DNA from 4 places in the Nocardia sp. SSK8 genome. Region 1 is predicted to be linked to each of the others. Evidence: riboswitches for the same ligand, from Rfam matches in the RefSeq annotation. Region 1 holds a riboswitch; each other region holds the start of a gene.
The links. Region 1 has a riboswitch for S-adenosylmethionine ahead of WA675_RS15755 (bifunctional o-acetylhomoserine/o-acetylserine sulfhydrylase). Riboswitches for the same ligand answer to the same signal wherever they lie in the genome.
Positions count from the first base shown of each region.

Region 2: another riboswitch for S-adenosylmethionine. It lies ahead of WA675_RS25420 (rhodanese-like domain-containing protein); the one in region 1 lies ahead of WA675_RS15755 (bifunctional o-acetylhomoserine/o-acetylserine sulfhydrylase).
Region 3: another riboswitch for S-adenosylmethionine. It lies ahead of WA675_RS19205 (ABC transporter substrate-binding protein); the one in region 1 lies ahead of WA675_RS15755 (bifunctional o-acetylhomoserine/o-acetylserine sulfhydrylase).
Region 4: another riboswitch for S-adenosylmethionine. It lies ahead of WA675_RS24475 (aminotransferase class V-fold PLP-dependent enzyme); the one in region 1 lies ahead of WA675_RS15755 (bifunctional o-acetylhomoserine/o-acetylserine sulfhydrylase).

Region 1 covers NZ_JBAGKD010000007.1:165,743-170,458, forward strand. The annotation lists gene WA675_RS15745 (MFS transporter) at 1-383, opposite strand, end outside; gene WA675_RS15750 (NADP-dependent isocitrate dehydrogenase) at 588-1,808, opposite strand; SAM riboswitch class IV at 2,173-2,283, shown strand; gene WA675_RS15755 (bifunctional o-acetylhomoserine/o-acetylserine sulfhydrylase) at 2,365-3,681, shown strand; gene metX (homoserine O-acetyltransferase MetX) at 3,678-4,716, shown strand, end outside.
Region 2 covers NZ_JBAGKD010000018.1:14,948-19,663, reverse strand. The annotation lists gene WA675_RS25425 (O-succinylhomoserine sulfhydrylase) at 1-974, opposite strand, end outside; gene WA675_RS25420 (rhodanese-like domain-containing protein) at 987-1,403, opposite strand; SAM riboswitch class IV at 1,421-1,539, opposite strand; gene WA675_RS25415 (Rv0361 family membrane protein) at 1,584-2,042, opposite strand; gene WA675_RS25410 (FAD-dependent oxidoreductase) at 2,233-3,621, shown strand; gene WA675_RS25405 (amidohydrolase family protein) at 3,751-4,617, shown strand.
Region 3 covers NZ_JBAGKD010000010.1:87,117-91,832, reverse strand. The annotation lists gene WA675_RS19215 (ABC transporter permease) at 1-391, opposite strand, end outside; gene WA675_RS19210 (ABC transporter permease) at 384-1,409, opposite strand; gene WA675_RS19205 (ABC transporter substrate-binding protein) at 1,444-3,060, opposite strand; SAM riboswitch class I at 3,100-3,190, opposite strand; gene WA675_RS19200 (hypothetical protein) at 3,404-4,108, shown strand; gene WA675_RS19195 (glycosyltransferase) at 4,123-4,716, opposite strand, start outside.
Region 4 covers NZ_JBAGKD010000016.1:19,326-24,041, forward strand. The annotation lists gene WA675_RS24465 (Pls/PosA family non-ribosomal peptide synthetase) at 1-451, opposite strand, end outside; gene WA675_RS24470 (MarR family winged helix-turn-helix transcriptional regulator) at 604-1,038, opposite strand; SAM riboswitch class IV at 1,243-1,357, shown strand; gene WA675_RS24475 (aminotransferase class V-fold PLP-dependent enzyme) at 1,404-2,720, shown strand; gene WA675_RS24480 (excalibur calcium-binding domain-containing protein) at 2,922-3,491, shown strand; gene WA675_RS24485 (flavin reductase family protein) at 3,650-4,117, opposite strand; gene WA675_RS24490 (YbaK/EbsC family protein) at 4,277-4,716, opposite strand, start outside.

The sequences.
Region 1 (4,716 bases):
ACCGCGGCCACCGCCTTGGCCCGCTGCCCGGCGGGCGCGAGCGTGGCCGCCGCCAGCGAGGCGACGCCGAAGTAGGCACCGTGCGGCAGCCCGGAGACGAACCGGGCGAGCACCAGCGTGCCGAAGGTCGGTGCCAGCACGGTGGCGGCATTGCCGACGGTGAACGCCGCCATCAACGCGATGAGCAGCTGCTTGCGCGGCACCCGCGCGCACAGCGCCGCGATCACCGGCGCGCCGACCACCACGCCCAGCGCGTACGCGGAGACCGCGTGCCCGGCGGTCGGCTCGGAGATGCCGAAGCCCGTCGCGATATCGGGCAGCAGCCCCATCGTCACGAACTCGGTCGTCCCGATCCCGAAACCACCCAGCGCCAGCGCCAGCATCGCGGGAAGGTGCCAGCCGGTGCGGGGCGCCGCGCGGTCGGCGGTGGGGGTAGCAGTCACGCTTCCATGCAACGGCCGCGCGCGGCCCACCGCATCCCGGAGCGGGCGTGAGTTGGGTCTCCCCACGAGAAAGGCGCCCGCATCGGATTCGATACGAGCGCCTCGCCCAGCCGTACGATTCCGCGGTTCGGCGCGGAACCAGGCTTACTGCTTCAGGGCCCTGGCCAGGTTGACGTCGAGCGCGCCCAGGAACTCCTCGGTGCTCAGGTAGCCCTGGTCGCCGCCGACGAGCAGCGCCAGGTCCTTGGTCATCTGCCCGCCCTCGACGGTCTTGATGACCACGTCTTCCAGCGCCTGCGCGAAGCCGATCACCTCGGGGGTGTTGTCCAGCTTGCCCCGGTGCTCGAGCCCGCGGGTCCAGGCGAAGATCGACGCGATCGGGTTGGTCGAAGTCGGCTTGCCCTGCTGGTGCTGGCGGTAGTGCCGGGTGACGGTGCCGTGCGCGGCCTCCGCCTCACAGGTCTTGCCGTCCGGGGTGAGCAGCACCGAGGTCATCAGACCGAGCGAACCGAAGCCCTGGGCCACGGTGTCGGACTGCACGTCGCCGTCGTAGTTCTTGCAGGCCCAGACGTAGCCGCCCTCCCACTTCATGGAGGAGGCGACCATGTCGTCGATGAGACGGTGCTCGTAGGTCAGGCCCGCCGCGTCGAACTCGGCCTTGAACTCGGCGTCGAAGACTTCCTGGAAGGTGTCCTTGAACATGCCGTCGTAGGCCTTGAGGATGGTGTTCTTCGTGGAGAGGTACACCGGGTAGTTCTGCTGCAGGCCGTAGTTGAACGAGGCCCGCGCGAAGTCCTCGATGGACTTCTTGAAGTTGTACATGCCCATGACGACGCCGCCGTCCTCGGGCATCTTCACGACCTCGTGCACGATCGGCTCGCTGCCGTCCTCCGGCGTGAAGGTCAGCGTGACGGTGCCCGCCTCGTAGACCTTGAAGTCGGTGGCGCGGTACTGGTCGCCGAAGGCGTGGCGGCCGATGATGATCGGCTTGGTCCAGCCGGGCACCAGGCGGGGCACGTTGGAGATGATGATCGGCGCGCGGAAGATGGTGCCACCCAGGATGTTCCGGATGGTGCCATTGGGCGAGCGCCACATCTTCTTGAGGCCGAACTCCTTCACCCGCGCTTCGTCCGGGGTGATGGTGGCGCACTTGACGCCGACGCCGTGCTTCTTGATGGCATTGGCCGCGTCGACGGTGACCTGGTCGTCTGTCTTGTCGCGGTACTCGATGCCGAGGTCGTAGTACTCGAGGTTCACGTCGAGATACGGATGGACCAGCTTGTCCTTGATGAACTGCCAGATGATCCGGGTCATCTCGTCGCCGTCGAGTTCTACGACGGTACCTTCAACCTTGATCTTGGACATGGATCTTCGTGTCCTCCTAGGATGGTGCCCTCATTGCACGGCCAGGCGAACACGCTTGTGAGCGGACCCCAGCTGTTCCAACAGACAACGTATATGCCCCGCGTTGTCTGCGGGACGTGTGGTGCAAACAAGACAAGCGTACTGCTGCCCCGGACCTCACCGCGATGGGAGGGCCCGCTGTGCGGGACTGCCCTGGGACGAGCCCGTCCAGCTTACCCACCGGCCCGCGCGCGCCCATCTGGTCCGGTCCAGTGCACTGAGCTCGGGCGGACTCGCGGGCAACACGCCGGGTGGCCAGTGATGTTGGCGATGAAAACGGGGGAAATTTCCGCACGGATGAGATCGCCGGTTAACATGACGGCAAGGTCATGAGTACCAGCGCCAAGCCCCGGCTCGCTGGTCGGCAACCCTCCAGCTGCGGTGGGGTGCTCCGGGTGATGACCGGGCTCTCGAAGGTCGAGGGCAAGCGCGCGTTCGCAGGAGGCCCCCATGTGTTGTTGTCCGTCGATCCGACCCAGTTGACGAATACCCCGGCGCACAACCCTGGAGCATTTTCATGACCGACTCTGCCCTGCCCGAGAACTGGACCTTCGAGACCAAGCAGATCCACGCGGGCCAGGCCCCCGACGCGAGCACCAACGCGCGGGCACTGCCGATCTACCAGACCACCTCCTACACCTTCCGCGACACCGATCACGCCGCAGCGCTGTTCGGGCTCGCCGAACCGGGCAACATCTACACCCGGATCATGAACCCCACCCAGGACGCGGTCGAGCAGCGCATCGCCGCGCTCGAGGGTGGCGTCGCCGCGCTGCTGCTGGCCTCGGGCCAGGCCGCGGAGACCTGCGCGATCCTGAACCTGGCAGGCGCGGGTGACCACATCGTGTCCAGCCCGCACCTCTACGGCGGCACCTACAATCTGTTCCACTACTCGCTGCCCAAGCTGGGCATCGAGGTCTCCTTCGTCGAGGACCCCGACGACCTGGCCCAGTGGCAGGCCGCGATCCGGCCCAACACCAAGGCCTTCTACGGCGAGACCATCGCCAATCCGAGCAGCGCCGTATTCGACATCCCCGGCATCGCCGAGGTCGCGCACGCGGCGGGCCTGCCGCTCATCGTCGACAACACCGTCGCCACCCCGTACCTGATCCAGCCGCTGGCCCACGGCGCCGACATCGTCGTGCACTCGGCCACCAAGTACCTGGGCGGGCACGGCGCTGCGGTCGCGGGCGTGATCGTCGACGGCGGCACCTTCGACTGGACCGTGCGCGACGCCGAGGGCAACGCGCGCTTCCCCGGCTTCACCGAGCCCGACCCGAGCTACCACGGCGCCGTCTTCGCCGACCTGGGCGCACCGGCCTTCGCGCTCAAGGCGCGCGTGCAGCTGCTGCGCGATCTGGGCGCGGCGGTGTCACCGTTCAACGCCTTCCTGATCGCCCAGGGCATCGAGACGCTGAGCCTGCGGGTGGAACGTCACGTGGCGAACGCCGAGGCGGTGGCGAAGTTCGTCGCCGAACAGCCGGGCGTGGAGACCGTGTACTACGCGGGCCTGGAGTCCTCGCCCTGGCACGAGCGGATCAAGCGGCTGGCACCCAAGGGCGCGGGCGCGATCGTGGCCTTCGAGCTGGCCGGGGGCGTCGACGCGGGCAAGAAGTTCGTGGACGCGCTCAGCCTCCACAGCCATGTAGCTAACATCGGTGATGTGCGTTCTCTCGTGATTCACCCGGCCTCGACCACGCACTCGCAGTTGACGCCGGAAGAGCAGCTGGCCGCCGGCGTGACTCCGGGGCTGGTGCGGCTCGCGGTGGGTATCGAGGGCATCGACGACATCCTGGCCGATCTGCGGGCCGGTTTCGCGGCGGCGACGACGTGACTGTGAGCACCGAATCGCCGATCGCCCGTCCCGCTGCCGGGGTGGCCCTGCTGCCACCACCGGACGGGCGTCTCGGCGTGGTCGCCATCGGGGACGTGACGCTGGAGAACGGCGCCGTGGTCCCCGATGCGCGGCTCGCGGTGCAGCGCTGGGGCGAGCTCTCGCCCACCCTGGACAATGTGGTGCTGGTCGAGCACGCGCTCACCGGCGACTCCGCCGTCATCGCCAGCCCGGACAATCCCGCGCCGGGCTGGTGGGAGGGCATGGTCGGCCCCGGTGCGCCGATCGACACCGACGAATGGTGCGTGATCGCCACCAATGTGCTCGGCGGCTGCAAGGGCAGCACCGGCCCGGCCAGTCCGGCCCCCGACGGAAAGCCGTGGGGCACCCGCTTTCCCGACCTGACCATCCGTGACCAGGTGACCGCCGAGGCGCAGTTGCTCGACCTGCTCGGCGTCGAGCGCCTGGGCGCGGTCGTCGGCGGGTCGATGGGCGGCATGCGGGTGCTGGAGTGGATGATCAGCCGCCCCGCGCGGGTGGCCGCGGCGCTGGTGCTGGCCGTGGGGGCCAGGGCCACCGCCGATCAGATCGGCACCCAGACCACCCAGATGGCCGTCATCAAGGCCGACCCGGACTGGCAGGGCGGCGACTACCACGGCACCGGCCGCGCGCCGATGACCGGCATGGGCCTGGCCCGGCGCATCGCGCACCTGACCTACCGCACCGAGGGCGAACTCGACCACCGCTTCGCCAACTCGCCTCAGGGCGACGAGGACCCGTGGACCGGCGGCCGCTACGCGGTGCAGAGCTACCTCGAGCACCAGGCCGACAAGCTCTGTCAGCGCTTCGACCCGGCCACCTATGTGCTGCTCAGCGAGGCGATGAACCGCCACGACATCGGGCGCGGACGCGGCGGGATCGCCGCCGCGCTGGCCTCGACGCCGGTGCCGTGTGTGGTCGGCGGTGTCGACTCCGATCGCCTGTATCCCCTGCACACCCAGGCCGAGCTGGCCGAGGGCCTGCCGGGCTGCGCGG
Region 2 (4,716 bases), on a different contig from region 1:
CCCGCGAGTTCGAAGGTGACGACGGTGCCGCCGCCGGACATCTGGGACTGGGCCAGGGCGTGCTGGGGGTGCGATTCCAGGAAGGGGTACTTGACCCAGTTCACGGACTTGTTCGTCTCCAGGAACTGGGCGACCTTCAAGGCGGAATCGGTGGACTGGCGCACGCGCAGGGGCATGGTCTCCAGGCCCTTGAGCAGGGTCCAGGCGTTGAACGGGCTCAGGGCGGGGCCGGTGTGGCGCATCAGGTTCTTGACGGGGCCGTCGATGTAGTCCTGGGCGCCGAGGATGGCGCCACCGAGCACGCGGCCCTGGCCGTCGATGTGCTTGGTGCCGGAGTAGACGACCACATCGGCGCCGAGTTCGAAGCCGCGCTGCAGCAGCGGGGTGGCGAAGACGTTGTCCAGCACCACCTTCGCGCCCGCGGCGTGGGCGAGCTCGGTGACCTTGCGGACGTCGACGAGAGTCTGCATCGGGTTGGCGGGGGTCTCGAAGAACACCGCCTGGGTGGGCACCGAGAGGGCCTGTTCCCACTGTTCGAGGTCGTCACCGTCGACGAAGACGGTCTCCACACCCCAGCGCGGCAGGATCTCGTTGCACACCACGAAACAGGAACCGAACAGGCTGCGCGCGGCCACGAGCCGGTCGCCCGCCTTCAGCAGCGCGCCCAGCGCGGTGAAGACCGCCGACATGCCCGAGGCGGTCGCGAAGGCGGCCTCGGCGCCGTCGAGCAGGCGGATGCGCTCCTCGAACATGGCCACGGTCGGGTTGCCGTAGCGGGAGTAGACGAAGTGCTCGACCTCGCCGGTGAACGCGGCCTCGGCGGCCTCGGCGCTCTCGTAGACGAAACCCGAGGTCAGGTACAGCGCCTCGGAGGTCTCCTCGAAACCGGAGCGGCGCAGACCGCCGCGGACGCCGAGGGTGGCGGGGCCGACGCCCTCGGGCAGTGGCTTGTCGAACGAACCACCGGTGATCATCTGCTGTCTCCCTTATGCCTGGCGCCACGGCAGGCCGACCGCGCGCCAGCCCACGCTGCCGCGCTGACCGAACGCGTCGGGTCCGCCCTCGAAACCGTCCAGCACGTTGTAGGACGGGGCGATGCCCGCCGCGGTCGCCACGGTCGCCGCGCCGATGGAGCGCTGACCGGAACGACACAGGAACACCACGGGAGCGTCGTCCGGCCGCCCGGCCAGCGCCTGCTCGAGCTCGGCGCCGAAGTTCGGGTTGCGCGTGCCGGTGCCGTCGACCCACTCGATGAAGTGGGCCGGGCGCTCGATGGAGCTGGTGTCGGGGATGCCGATCTGCGCCCACTCACCTTCGGTGCGCACGTCGACCAGCACCGCGCCGGGATGCTCGGTCAGGATCTCCCACGCCTTCTCAGGGGTGATGTCGCCGGCGTAAGTCATGTCGAACCTCCTGCGTGAATCCGCTCTTGCCGTGCCGGAACTCCGGAACACACGGCCAGGTCGTCACCCGGAGCACCCCACCGCGGAGGAGGGTTGCCGGCCAGCGAGCCGGGGCTTGGCGCTGGCACTCATGACCTTGCGATCCGAGATTGCCCCGGCACAGGTCACCGTGTCAAACGATCAGGGCGTGCAGACCAGCCAGGTGCCGTCGACCCTGGTCAAGTTCCAGGTGCTGGTCGAGGACGTGTCACCGACCTGGACGGTGGCGTCGATCTTGGCGCGGTCGCCGTTGACGGTCGGGTTCTGGAAACCCTTCTTGTCGATCGTCACCGCCGATTTCGGGCCGCCGAGGCGCTCGGTGAGGCCGGATTTCTGCTCGTCGAAGCCGGGACAGGCGACACCCTGCGGCGGACGCAGCTCGCTGCGTGAGCGCGCGTCGATATAGTTGGTGACGGCGGCCGCGAGCCGGTCGGCCTCTGTGACATTTTTCTCAGCGGGCGAGAGCAAGCCGCCCAGCACGATGCCGATGAGCACCAGAACCGCGATGACCGCGGCCGCGACGAACGGGACGATGGATCGCTTGTCGGTCTGATCCACCACCACGGGCTGCTCGTCCGAGCCTGTTCGCTCCTCGTTCATGTGCTAATCCTGACAGACCCGGTGCGGGCAACCACACCGCGCGCCGGGTGGCCACAACGCCGCAGATAGAATCGCGGAGAATGCGGCCCGCTGCCGAGGTCCACAGGCAGCTGCCAGCAGCCGGATCGCCAACTTAGCCTAAGCTAAATTGACGCCGTCAACAGTTCTCGACCAAAGGGTGCGCGTAGAAATGACCGAACAGAGTGCAGCGACTCGCCCACTTCGCATCGCGATCGTGGGTGCCGGCCCGGCCGGTATCTACGCCGCCGACGCGTTGATGAAGTCCGATGCCGAGGTGTCGATCGACCTCTACGAGCGCATGCCCGCGCCGTTCGGCCTGATCCGCTACGGCGTCGCCCCCGACCACCCGCGCATCAAGGGCATCATCACCGCCCTGCACAAGGTGCTCGACAAGGAGCAGGTGCGCCTGCTCGGCAATATCGACTACGGCACCGACATCACCCTCGACGACCTGCGTCAGTTCTACGACGCGGTGATCTTCTCCACCGGCGCCAACGCCGACCGCGCGCTGCCCATCCCGGGCATCGACCTGGACGGCTCCTACGGTGCCGCCGACTTCGTGTCCTGGTACGACGGCCACCCCGACGTGCCGCGCAGCTGGCCGCTGGAGGCCGAGAAGGTCGCCGTGCTCGGTGTCGGCAACGTGGCCCTGGACGTGGCCCGCGTGCTGGCCAAGACCGGTGACGAGCTGCTGCCCACCGAGATCCCGCCGAACGTCTACAAGGGCCTCAAGGCCAACAAGGCCGTCGAGGTGCACGTGTTCGGCCGCCGCGGCCCCGCGCAGGCCAAGTTCACCCCGCTCGAGCTGCGCGAACTCGACCACTCGCCGACGATCGAGGTCATCGTCGATCCCGAGGACATCGACTACGACGAGGGCTCGGAGGCGGCGCGCCGCAACTCCAAGCAGGTCGACATGGTCGCCAACACCCTCGAGCAGTGGGCGATCCGCGACCAGGGCGACCGCCCGCACAAGCTGTTCCTGCACTTCTTCGAGTCGCCCGCCGAGGTCATCGGCGAGGACGGCAAGGTCGTCGGTCTCAAGACCGAGCGCACCCAGCTCGACGGCACCGGCAACGTCAAGGGCACCGGCGAGTTCAAGCAGTGGGACGTGCAGGCGATCTACCGCGCGGTGGGTTACCTGTCGCAGAACGTCACCCAGCTGCCCTTCGACGACCAGGCGGGCACCGTGCCCAACGAGGCCGGTCGAGTGCTCGCCGACGAGGCCGCCGAGGGCTCGGCCCGCTTCATGCCCGCCACCTACGTGACCGGCTGGATCAAGCGCGGCCCGGTCGGCCTGATCGGCCACACCAAGGGTGACGCCAACGAGACCATCGCCTGCCTGCTCGACGACGCCAAGGACTTCACCCCGGCGCCGAAGCCCGAGCTCGACGCGGTGACCGAGTTCCTGGAGAGCAAGGGCATCCCGTTCACCACCTGGGCGGGCTGGTACCGCCTCGACGCACACGAGCGCGCCCTGGGCGAGCCCGAGGGCCGCGAGCGCGTGAAGGTCGTCGAGCGCGAGGACATGCTGCGCGCCTCGGAGCCGAACAAGGTCTAGGCACACGCCACGAAGAGCCGGTGGGAACCGGGACATCACGTCCAGGACCCACCGGCTTTTTTTCGTTCGATGTGATAGCTCACACGGACGAACTGTTCCCTTTCGCCGATCTCGAGGCATTCTGTACAGGTGTTCGATGCGCACGTCCACATCATCGATCCGCGGTATCCGCTGATCGAGAACGAGGGCTACCTTCCCGACCCCTACATCATCGACGACTACCTAAAGCGGATGCAGCGCTTCGAGGTTCGTGGTGGGGCGGTGGTGAGTGCCTCGTTCCAGGGGACCGACCAGTCGTATCTGAAGGCCGCGCTGGCCGCCCTCGGCCCGGACTGGGTGGGCGTCACCCGGCTCGACCTGGACGCCACCGACGACGAGATCAGCGAACTCGACCGCGCGGGGGTCCGCGCGCTGCGCTTCAACCTCAAGCGCGCCGCCGCCGACATCACCGAGATGACCTTGCAGGCGCTGCGCGCGCACGAGCTGGCAGGCTGGCATGTGGAGCTCTACATTGACGGGCAGATGCTGGCCTCGCTGCAACCGGTGATCTCCAAGCTGCCCGCGCTGTCCATCGACCACCTCGGCATGTCCGAGGAGGGTCTGCCCTATCTGCTGGATCTGGTGGATCGCGGGGCCCGGGTGAAGGCCACCGGCTTCGGCCGGGTCGACATGGATGTGGCCGAGACGCTGCGGCGCATCCACGCGGTGAACCCGGGGGCGCTGATGTTCGGCACCGATCTGCCCGGCACCCGGGCGGGCAGGCCGTTCGAGGACCGCGATGTCGAGCTGATCAGCCGGGTCGTGGGGGCCGATGTGCATGCCGTGCTCGAGGACAATGCCCGCGAGTTCTACCGGCTGCCCGCCGTCGACCGGCCCGCGACCGATCCGCTGCCGACCATGCCGATGCCCCGCACCGACAACCCGACGGTGCCGATCCCCCGCGACCAGCTCCCCGGCGCGGACGCGCACACCCGCCCGCTGCCGGTCATCGAGTAGCGAGATTCGAACCCGCCCAACCCCGCACCCGCGACCCCGAGGAGCGGCGGCGCGCAGCGCCGGTCGCGGCCGGGTCGCCGGTCAGGCGCCGTTTCGTAG
Region 3 (4,716 bases), on a different contig from region 1:
CGATCCCGCCCGCCGCCCCCGCCAGCAGACCCAGCAGCGAGCCCGCGACCAGCGCGATCGCGACCGCCGAGAGCGTGGCGGTGAGCGAGAGCCCGGCGCCGTGCACCATCCGGGTGTAGAGGTCGCGGCCGAGATTGTCGGTGCCGAACCAGTGCGTCGCGCCGGGGCCCTGGAACTTCTCGGCGGGCACGCCGGTCAGCGGATCGCCGGAGGCGAACACCGAGGGGGCCAGCGCCCAGCCGACCGCGACGGCGAGCACCGCGAGTGCGACGAGCAGCCCGAGGTGGGCACGGACCCAGCGGGCGGTGTCGGCCACCCGGTGGGTATCCACCGTGGGCCCGGTGGTGGTGCGGTCGGCCACTGGGGACCGGCGGACTAGGAGGTCAACCATGGTGGCTCCCTTCGGTGTCGGCAGGGGAGGAGGACTCCGACACCGCCTGGGTGTCGGCGGTGGTGGTCTTGGCCCCGCGGGTAGCAGTGGTGCCGGTGATCCGCGGATCGAGCAACGGATAGACCAGGTCGACCACCAGATTCACCACCACGAAGATCAGCGCCGACAACAGCACCACGCCCTGCACCACGGGAATGTCCTGGTTGAGCACGGAGGTCTGGGTCAGCCGCCCGATCCCGGGCCGGGCGAACACCGACTCCACCACCACCGAACCCGCCAGCATGGTCCCCACCAGCACGCCCGCGATGGTGAAGGCGGGCACGCTCGCCAACCGCGCGACGTGGCGCCACTGCACCCACCAGCGCGAGGCCCCCTTGGCCAGCGCCACCTCGGTGAACGGCTGGCGCCAGGTCTGGGCCAGCCCGGCCGCGAGCACCTGCGCGATCACCGCGCCGACCGGCAGCGCCAGGGTGAGCGCGGGCAGCAGTGTGCCACGCACCCCGGTGCCGCCGAACGCGGGGAACCAGTGCAGCCGGAAGGAGAACAGCTGCAACAGGATCAGGCCGGTCCAGAAGGTCGGCACCGCCACGCCCACCGGCGGCAGCGCGGCCAGGGTGTCGCGCAGCCACGGACGGCGCGTGTAGGTGGCCGCGAAGGCCAGCGCCGTCCCGCCTGCCACCGCGAACAGCAGTGCCAGCGAGGCCAGCGCGAGGGTGGACGGCAGCGCGTCGGTGAGCGCCTCGGTCACCGGTTGCCCGGAGGCGATGGACCGCCCGAGATCACCGGTGACGGCATGACCCAGCGCCGTCGCGTACTGGTCCCACAGCGGCCGGTCCAGCCCGTAGCGCGCCTGCATCTCCGCGACCGCGGCCTGGTCGATCGGCGTGCCGCTGCTGATGTCGGCCGCCATCGATACCGGGTCCGAGGGCAGCAGATACAGCACCACGAACGAGATCGTGAACGCCGCCCACAGCACCCAGAGCGCCTGCAGCACCCGCGAACCCACGTACCGGGGCAGCCCGGCCGGGCGCCGCGCGACCACCTCGCTCATCTCAGTGCCCGCTCAGCCAGGTGTCGAAGAACTGCAGCCGGGCCGAAGCCTCGAACGTCAGGTCCTGGGTGTGCCCGGCCGCGCCGATCGCCTGGGACAGCTCGACGGTGGGCAGGGCGAGGCCGTTGTCGAGCACCTCGCGCTGGGCCTGCGCGATCAGCGCGGCCCGCGCGGCGGTGTCGGTGGTGGCCAGCTGCTGGTCGAGTACCTGATCCAGGGCCGGAATCGGGCCGCGCGCGTTCAGATTGCGCCCGGCCAGGGCGAAGGAGGTGCGCAGGATGTCACCGTCGGCGCGGGTGGAGTTGCCGTAGACCGCGTCGTAGTCCTTGGCGTTCTGGCGCGCGATGGCCTCCGGCGTCGACACCAGGTCCAGCTTCAGGTCGACCCCCACCTGGCGCAGCTGCTGCTGCACCAGCTCCAGCACCGCCTGGTTGCCCGCGAACACCTGGCTGAAGGTCACCGCGAAGCTCAGCCGCTCCCCGTTCTTGACCCGGATGCCGTCGGCGCCGGGGACCCAGCCCGCCTGATCCAGCAGCGATGCCGTCTTCGCGGGGTCGTAGGCCAGTCGCGCGGACTGGTCGAGGTAGGCCGGGGTGGCCGAGGCCAGCGCCGAGGTGGCGGGCTTGAATTGCGGGCCGAGCACGGTGTCGACGAGCTGCTGGCGGTCCAGGGCGGGCAGCAGCGCCTGGCGCACGGCCGGGTCGCGCAGCGGACCGCGGGTCACATTGAACTGCAGGCCGAACGGGGTGCCGGGGTTCGAGGTGGACAGGATCCGCCCGCCGGTCGCCTCGATCTGCGGGGCGTCCTGGGGCAGCGCGTCGCTGATGGCGTCGAGCTGTCCGGAGGACAGGCTGCCGGTGCGCACGCCCGACTCCGGCACCACGGTGAACTCGATGCGGTCGAGATAGGCCTCGCCCTGGTGCCCGAAGACGGCCGAGCCCCAGTCGTATCCGGTGCGCTTGGCCAGCGTCGCGGAGATGTCCTGCTTGTACTCGGCGTAGGTGAACGGGCCGCTGCCGATATTGTCGCCCGAGCAGCGTTCCTCGGCGCCCTTGGCATTGGTCGAGGCGGCCAGGATGCCCAGCTGTGGCGTGGACGAGGCTTGCAGGAACTGCGCGTTCGGCTGGCTGAACTCGACGCGCGCGGTGAGCTTGTCGACCGCGGTGGTGCCGACATAGTTGGCCAGGTAGCTCACGCCCAGCGGCGCCTCGACGCCGCCGAGGCGGATGACCGCGTCGAAGGTGTCGCGCACCGAGTCGGCGGTGAGCGGGGTGCCGTCGCTGAAGGTGACGCCGTCGGCCAGGTGGAAGGTGAATACCCTGGCGTCGGGGCTGACCTCCCAGCTGCGCGCCAGCCACGGGGTGATCTCGCCGGTGGCGGGGTCCTGATCGGTGAGCGAGTCGACGATCTGGCGGGCCACGTAGATGGTCTGGTTGGTACCCGACTGGGCCGGGTCCGAGCAGGTCGGCGCGCCGGACAGGCCGTAGCGCAGGGTGCCGCCGGGGCGCGGCGGGCCGGCGTCACCGCCGGTTCCCGCGGTGTCGCTGCCGCAGGCCACCACGGTGGTGACGGCGGCGAGCGCTCCGGCGAGAGCGGCGAGGCGATGGCGAGGACGGATCACGGGGTGACTCCAGGGAATGCGTGGCACGGGGTGAGCCCTCCATCGGACCGGGCAGAAGCACCCACCCGTGACGGGTTGGTTGCTGCGACGTCGTCGAGCCAGGTCTCTCGGTCGCTCTGGATGGTTGCGCTCCGGCTGCTCGGAGCTGAACCAGCATGTGGCACCGGCCGGATACTTCACAACGGTAGAAATCACCGTGAGCGCAGCGGTTGGGCGCGCGGCGTGGGGCGGGCATACTTGCGCGGCATCGGAGGGTCTACGGTGCCGTGTCTCTCGGCCGGATCAGGGGTTTCGCGGAGTAGCGTCGGATCCGCGGGGGCCGACGATGAGGAGTTGCGCCGTGATCGTGCCGCGTCGTATTCCCGTGCTGACCGCCCTGACGGCCTGCGCCGCCACGGTGTTGCTGGCCGCCCCCGCAGCCGTCGCCCAACCGGCCACCCCGGCCGTCACCCGCGACGCGCCCGCCGCCACCGCGGGCCCCGCCGACCTGCTCGGCGCCTACCAGACCGTGGTCGAGACACTGAAAGCGCTCGGCGTGCAGCCGTTCCTGTATCCCACGGTCGCGGCGAACTGCGCGGGCGAGGGCATGGGCCTGGTCCCCGCCGTCGCGGGGGCGGTCCCCGGCCCGTGGCCCAGCAACGCCGTACCGATCCCCGGCCTGGACCTGACGGCCGTGAAATCCGGCCAGACGCTGTTCACCTTCCTGCCCTACGGCATGGCCCCCGACACGCCCGCCACCGAAACCGCGGGCATGCAGGTGGCGTGGCTCAATCTCAGCACCGGGCGCGGCGGCCTGGCCTCGATGGGCTCGATCGCCGAGATCGTGCGCGCCATGGTGCCGCCCGAAGTGCCGGTGGAACTACGGCCTCTCGCCGAGAACACCATCCGCGACTTCTTCTTCGCCGCGATCCCGCTCGGTGGGGTGCGCGCGGTCCCGGTCGATACCGGCCACGGCACCGTCCTCGCGGCGGTCTTCGGCACCACCGATAACGCGGGCAAGTCCTGCTTCTTCTTCCCGACCATCGGCATCACCGAGGTCCCCTGATCGGTCCGGAACGGCTAGGCGCGCAGGGAGATCGACGTGTCGGGGGTGACCAGCGGGCGCTGCTTCCAGCGCAGGTCGCCGCTGCGGTGGTGCCGGTGCGAACGGACCCACAGGGCGAGATAGTGGCCGACGGCGATGGGGTGTGCCGCGGCGGAGAGCACGTCGGTCCGGCCGGGTGGGCGGCGGGTTTCGGTGCCGCGGGCGACGATCCGGCCCGTGACGGCCGCCAGGTAACCCAGCACGCCCGCCCGCCGGGTGCGGCCACGGCCGAGGAGCGCGGCCAGTGGGGGCAGCCAATAGGCCAGGGCGAGCAGCAGGCCGATGGCGGCACCACCCTCGATGCGCCCGCCGTAGGCCGACCACAGCCAGCGGGTATAGCCGTTGGTGAGTTCGTCGGCGCCGGTGTACATGCGGGTCCGCGCGGCGTGACTCGCGGTGACCAGGGCGGTGCGGTGCCCGGCCCGGCGCAGGGCCCGGGCGAGATCGAGATCCTCGGTGGCGCTGGCGGCGACGGCCGCGTGCCCGCCGCCCGCCCGGTACGCCTCGGCGTCGACGGCGAGGAACTGCCCGCACGCCACCGCGGTGGACGGGCGCAGGCTGTGATTGGC
Region 4 (4,716 bases), on a different contig from region 1:
GCAGGGTGTCCCAGTGCGCGTCGCCCGCGGCGGTGGTGGCCGACTCGATGCCGTCACCGGTGGCGATCGCGCTGACGCGGGCCTCGCCGAAGACCAGCTTGGCGCGCTCCTCGGGGTCGTCGGCGTCGACGGGGACGTAGGCGGCGCCGGAGTAGAGCACGGCCAGAATGGTGACGTAGAGCGCGGCCGAACCCGAGGGCATCCGCACGCCGACCCGGTCGCCCGGGCGCACGCCCGCCTCGACGAGCTCGGCCATCCTGGCCTCGACGGCGGCGATCAGTTCCAGATAGCTCAGCACCACGGTGCCGTCGTCGATCGCGGGTGCGTCGGGGTGGGTCTGGGCGGTGCTGGTCAGGATGTCGACCAGGGTGCGCGGCGCGGCCGCCAGATCGGCGCGCAGCAGCGGATCGCGGAGCAGCTCTGCCCCGAATTCGGTGTGTGGCTCGAGCATCGCGCTGCGTCCACCTCTCATCGGTTGACCCCCATCGGTGTCTGTTGTTTCACGGTCGGGTTACCGGAGGGCAAACGGGATGGTCACCAGATGCCAACGGTACTCGCCGGACGGTGTGCCGGACCGGTGCGCGGCCGGTGCCGCGCCGGTGCTCACGTGGACGGATCCGCCTCGTCGCCGAGCGCGGTGAGGACGAGCCGGTGCAGGGTGACCTGCTCGTCGGGGTCGAGGCGGTGCAGCACGCGGGCGGTGGCCTCGGCGATCAGCTTGTCGGTGCGCTTACAGCGTTTGCGGCCCGCGTCGGTGACGCGCAGCCGGTATTTGCGGCGGTCCTTGCCGTCGCGGGTGCGCTCTACCAGGCCCGCGCCCTCCAGGGCGTCGACCAGACGGACCACTTCGCTGCGGTCGATGCCGAGCGCCTCGCCGACCTTCTTCTGGGTCAGGTCGGCGTTCTCGGCGATGAAAGTGAGCACCCAGTGGTCGCGCAGCGGGAGGTCGATCTCGGTGTGCAGGGCCTTGGTGAGTCGTGCGAGCGCGTACACCGGGTAGCGCGGCAGACCGCGGACGGCGTTCGGGTTCGAGGACATGGCGGCCACTCTAACAAATAGTGGGTGAACTCAATCATTTGGCGGTTCCATCGTGGAGTCATCCGATGGTTGCGGGAGTTCGCGCGCGAGGGCAATCCGGGGGCAATCGCGTGTCGTGGCGAAGGGGCCTGTCGGGCAGCGATTTTCCGGGCGGCGGAATTCGGTGGTTGACAGCCGCGGCGATCGTCTGTCACTCTCGTTGCAGGTCACGAGTACCAGCGACAAGCCCCGGCTAGCTGGTCGGCAACCCTCCTCCGCGGTGGGGTGCTCCGGGTGACGACCTGGCCGCCGTCCGCAGTGGGCGCGGCAAGCGCGGACTCGGAGCATCCCTCGGGAACGAGTCCCTGAACCGACGGGATTTCGTCATGACCGCAGTAATCGACCCCACCTGTGCCCTCGTCGCCGTCTCCGGCGCCGACCTCCAGGTGCCGCTGGTCCAAGGCGGGACCAGCACCTACGCCAACTTCGACTACGCGGCGAGCGCGCCTGCGTTGAAGCAGGTCACCGACCGGATCTCGCAGCTGCTGCCGTACTGCGCCAGCGTGCACCGCGGCGCGGGTTACGCCTCGCGGATCTCCACCGAGTGCTACGAGGCCTCGCGCGGGGCGGTCGCCCGGTTCCTCGATGCCGACGACGACCAGGTGGTGGTGTTCACCCGCAACACCACCGACTCGCTGAACCTGCTGGCCGGGTGCGTGCCGGGGGAGACCGTGGTGCTCGATATCGAGCATCACGCCAACTTCCTGCCGTGGACCGCGCACGGGCGACGGGTCGTGCAGGCCGCCGACACCGTCGAGGAGACCATCCGCCGGGTCGTCGCCGAGCTGTGCAGCAAGCCCGCCGCGCTGCTCGCCGTCACCGGGGCGTCGAATGTCACCGGGGAGGTGCTGCCGCTGGAGCGGCTGGCCACCATCGCGCATCTGTGTGGTGCGCGCATTCTCGTCGACGCGGCCCAGCTCGCACCGCATCGCCGGATCTCGTTGCGCGATACCGGCATCGACTACCTCGCCTTCTCCGGCCACAAGCTCTACGCGCCCTTCGGCGCCGGGGTGCTGGTCGGGCGCCGAGACTGGCTGGACGCGGGCGAGCCGTACCTGGCCGGTGGCGGCGCGGTGCGCTCGGTGGGTGTGGACGCGGTGCAATGGGCTCCCGCGCCGCAGCGGCACGAGGCCGGATCGCCGAATGTGCTGGGCGCGGCCGCCATCGCCGCCGCCTGTGACGCGTTGGCCGCCATCGACCCGGCCGAACTCGTTGCGCACGAACGCTTCCTGGCCGATCGGCTGCGCGAGGGACTGAGTGCTCTGCCCGGTGTCTCGCTGGTCAGCATCTGGTCCGACAGCCCGGACTCCGTCGGCATCGTCGCCTTCACCGTCGACGGGTACGCCCCCGGCCAGGCCGCCGCCTACCTCTCCGCCGAACACGCCATCGGCGTCCGCGACGGCCGCTTCTGCGCCCACCCCCTGCTCGCCCGCCTCGGCCTCGACGCCGCCCTGCGCGCCAGCATCGGACTGGGCACCACCCCCGCCGACGTCGATCGCCTGATCACCGCCGTCGCCACCCTCGTCACCCAGGGCCCCACCTGGGACTACGCCGCCACCGATGGCCTCTGGAACCCCACCCCCGAAACCCGCCCCCTCACTCCCGATGCCTCGGTCGGTGCCGCGCCCTGCCTGATCGGCTGACTTCGCGACGGTCGGGCCCGCGCGGGTCCGGCCGCGCCGAAGTCCTCGGTGTTCCGGCCGGACCGCTTCATCGTGTCGATGCTCGACCGGCTCCCGCAGTGCTCGAAACAGGAATGTTTGACGCGCCGCCCGTGTGGGTAACAGGACTTCGGCCGGTCGCGATGAGCCCCGAAACAACGCTCGGATTCGTTAGGGGACACCGTGACACGACCGACTCAGCCGCCCGATCCCTGGGCCCGTCCGCCCAGACCACAGGACAAGAAGCGCCGGTGGCCCTTGATCGCCGGGATCGGGGTCGCCGGTGTGGTCGGTCTGGCCGCGATCGGCGGGCTGGCCGACGACGGCGCGGACACGAAGACCTCGCCCACTCGCGTCGTCGAGGTGTCGACCACGACCCGCACGTCGTCGACGACGGTCGCGTCGACCACCACCGCGACCCCGACCACCACGGCGACCCCGACCACCACGGCGCCCGCCATCGCGAACGTCACGCCGACCACCACCGTCGATGTCCCCGTGGTTCCCGTCGCTCCGACAACGACGACCGCCGCACCCCCGCCGCCGGTCGTCATCCCCGCACCGACAACCACCGTCGACCTCCCCGCCCCGCCCGCTGCCCTCGTCCCCGAACCGGAAATCCCTTCGTCGCCCAGCGTCTACTACAAGAACTGCAAGGCCGCGAAAGCCGCAGGCGCCGCCCCGCTGCACCGCGGCGACCCGGGCTACCGCTCCGATCTCGACCGCGACGGCGACGGCGTGGCCTGCGAGTAGCGGACTACTGCTCGGTCGCGACGGCCCGGAGCGAATCGCCTGCCTGGACGTGACCGGCGAGCCTCGTCGACAGCGTGAAGGAGAACTCACCGGCGGGAGAGGGGAAGACGCCGGTAACGCGGAACTCGCTCGTGGCCGCGGTCGTCGTCCGATCTGTGTCAGGTGTCGAGGGCGGTGGGGCGGTGGTATTTGCCGTTGTAGTAGAGGAGGGGGGCCGCCGAGGGGGATTCGTGGGTTTCGTCGTGGACTCGGGTGACCAGGGCGATGGCGATGGTGTGGTCGCCGATGTCGATGAGTTGGTGGAGGGTGGCGCGGAGCCAGATGGGGGTGCCGTGGAGGACGGGTTCGCCGGTGTCGAGGGGGGTCCACAGGGAGCGGTCGGTGAAGCGGTCGGCGGCGGTGCGGGAGAAGCGGTGGGCGAGGTGGTGCTGGTGTTCGCCGAGGAAGTGGATGACCACCGAGCCCGCCTCGCGCAGGGCGGCGATGCTCGAGGAGGTGTGCGCGATGTTGAACGAGACGAGTGGGGGTTCCAGGGAGAGGGAGGCGAAGGAGGTCGCGGTGAAGCCGACTGGGCCCTGTTCGGCGCCCAGGGTCACCACGGTGACGCCCGCCGGATAGTGGCGCATCGACGCCCGGTACTGCTCGGCGGTGATCCCGCTCAGATCGTCGGGAATCACCAGTTCACCCGATTCAGGTCGCACATCACCCACCCCGCCAAACTACGCCCGGGGCCCGGGCGTACCTATGGCCGCGCCGGGGATTTGACCGATATCACCCGCGTGGGCTCAGTCGACGTCGAGCGGCAGGCCCGCCGTGATGCGGACGAGCTCGCGGAAGTTGGTGCGGAACACCGTGTTCGGATGACCACCCGCCGCCCAGACCTCCGGATGCGCGGCCAGGGCAGTATCGACCCAGGTCGGCAGGTTGGTGGGATGGCCGACGGGGGCAGTGCCGTCGATGGGCTGGCCGGTGATGCGCTCCACCAGGGCGGCGGGTGCGGGGGTGAGGGTGCCTTCGAGGCGTTTGCCGGTGCGTTTCAGGTCGACCTGGTGGTGCCCGGCGACCAGCAGCAGCACCGGATCGTCGTCGAGCAGGAAGACCTGGGAGGTGGTGATGGCGGTGGGCTCGGCACCCAGGGCGCGGGCGGCATCGGCCGCGGTGGGGGTCGGCGTCTCGGGGGAAACGATGACGCCGTGGTGCCCGCGGGCGATGAGCGTGTCGGCGA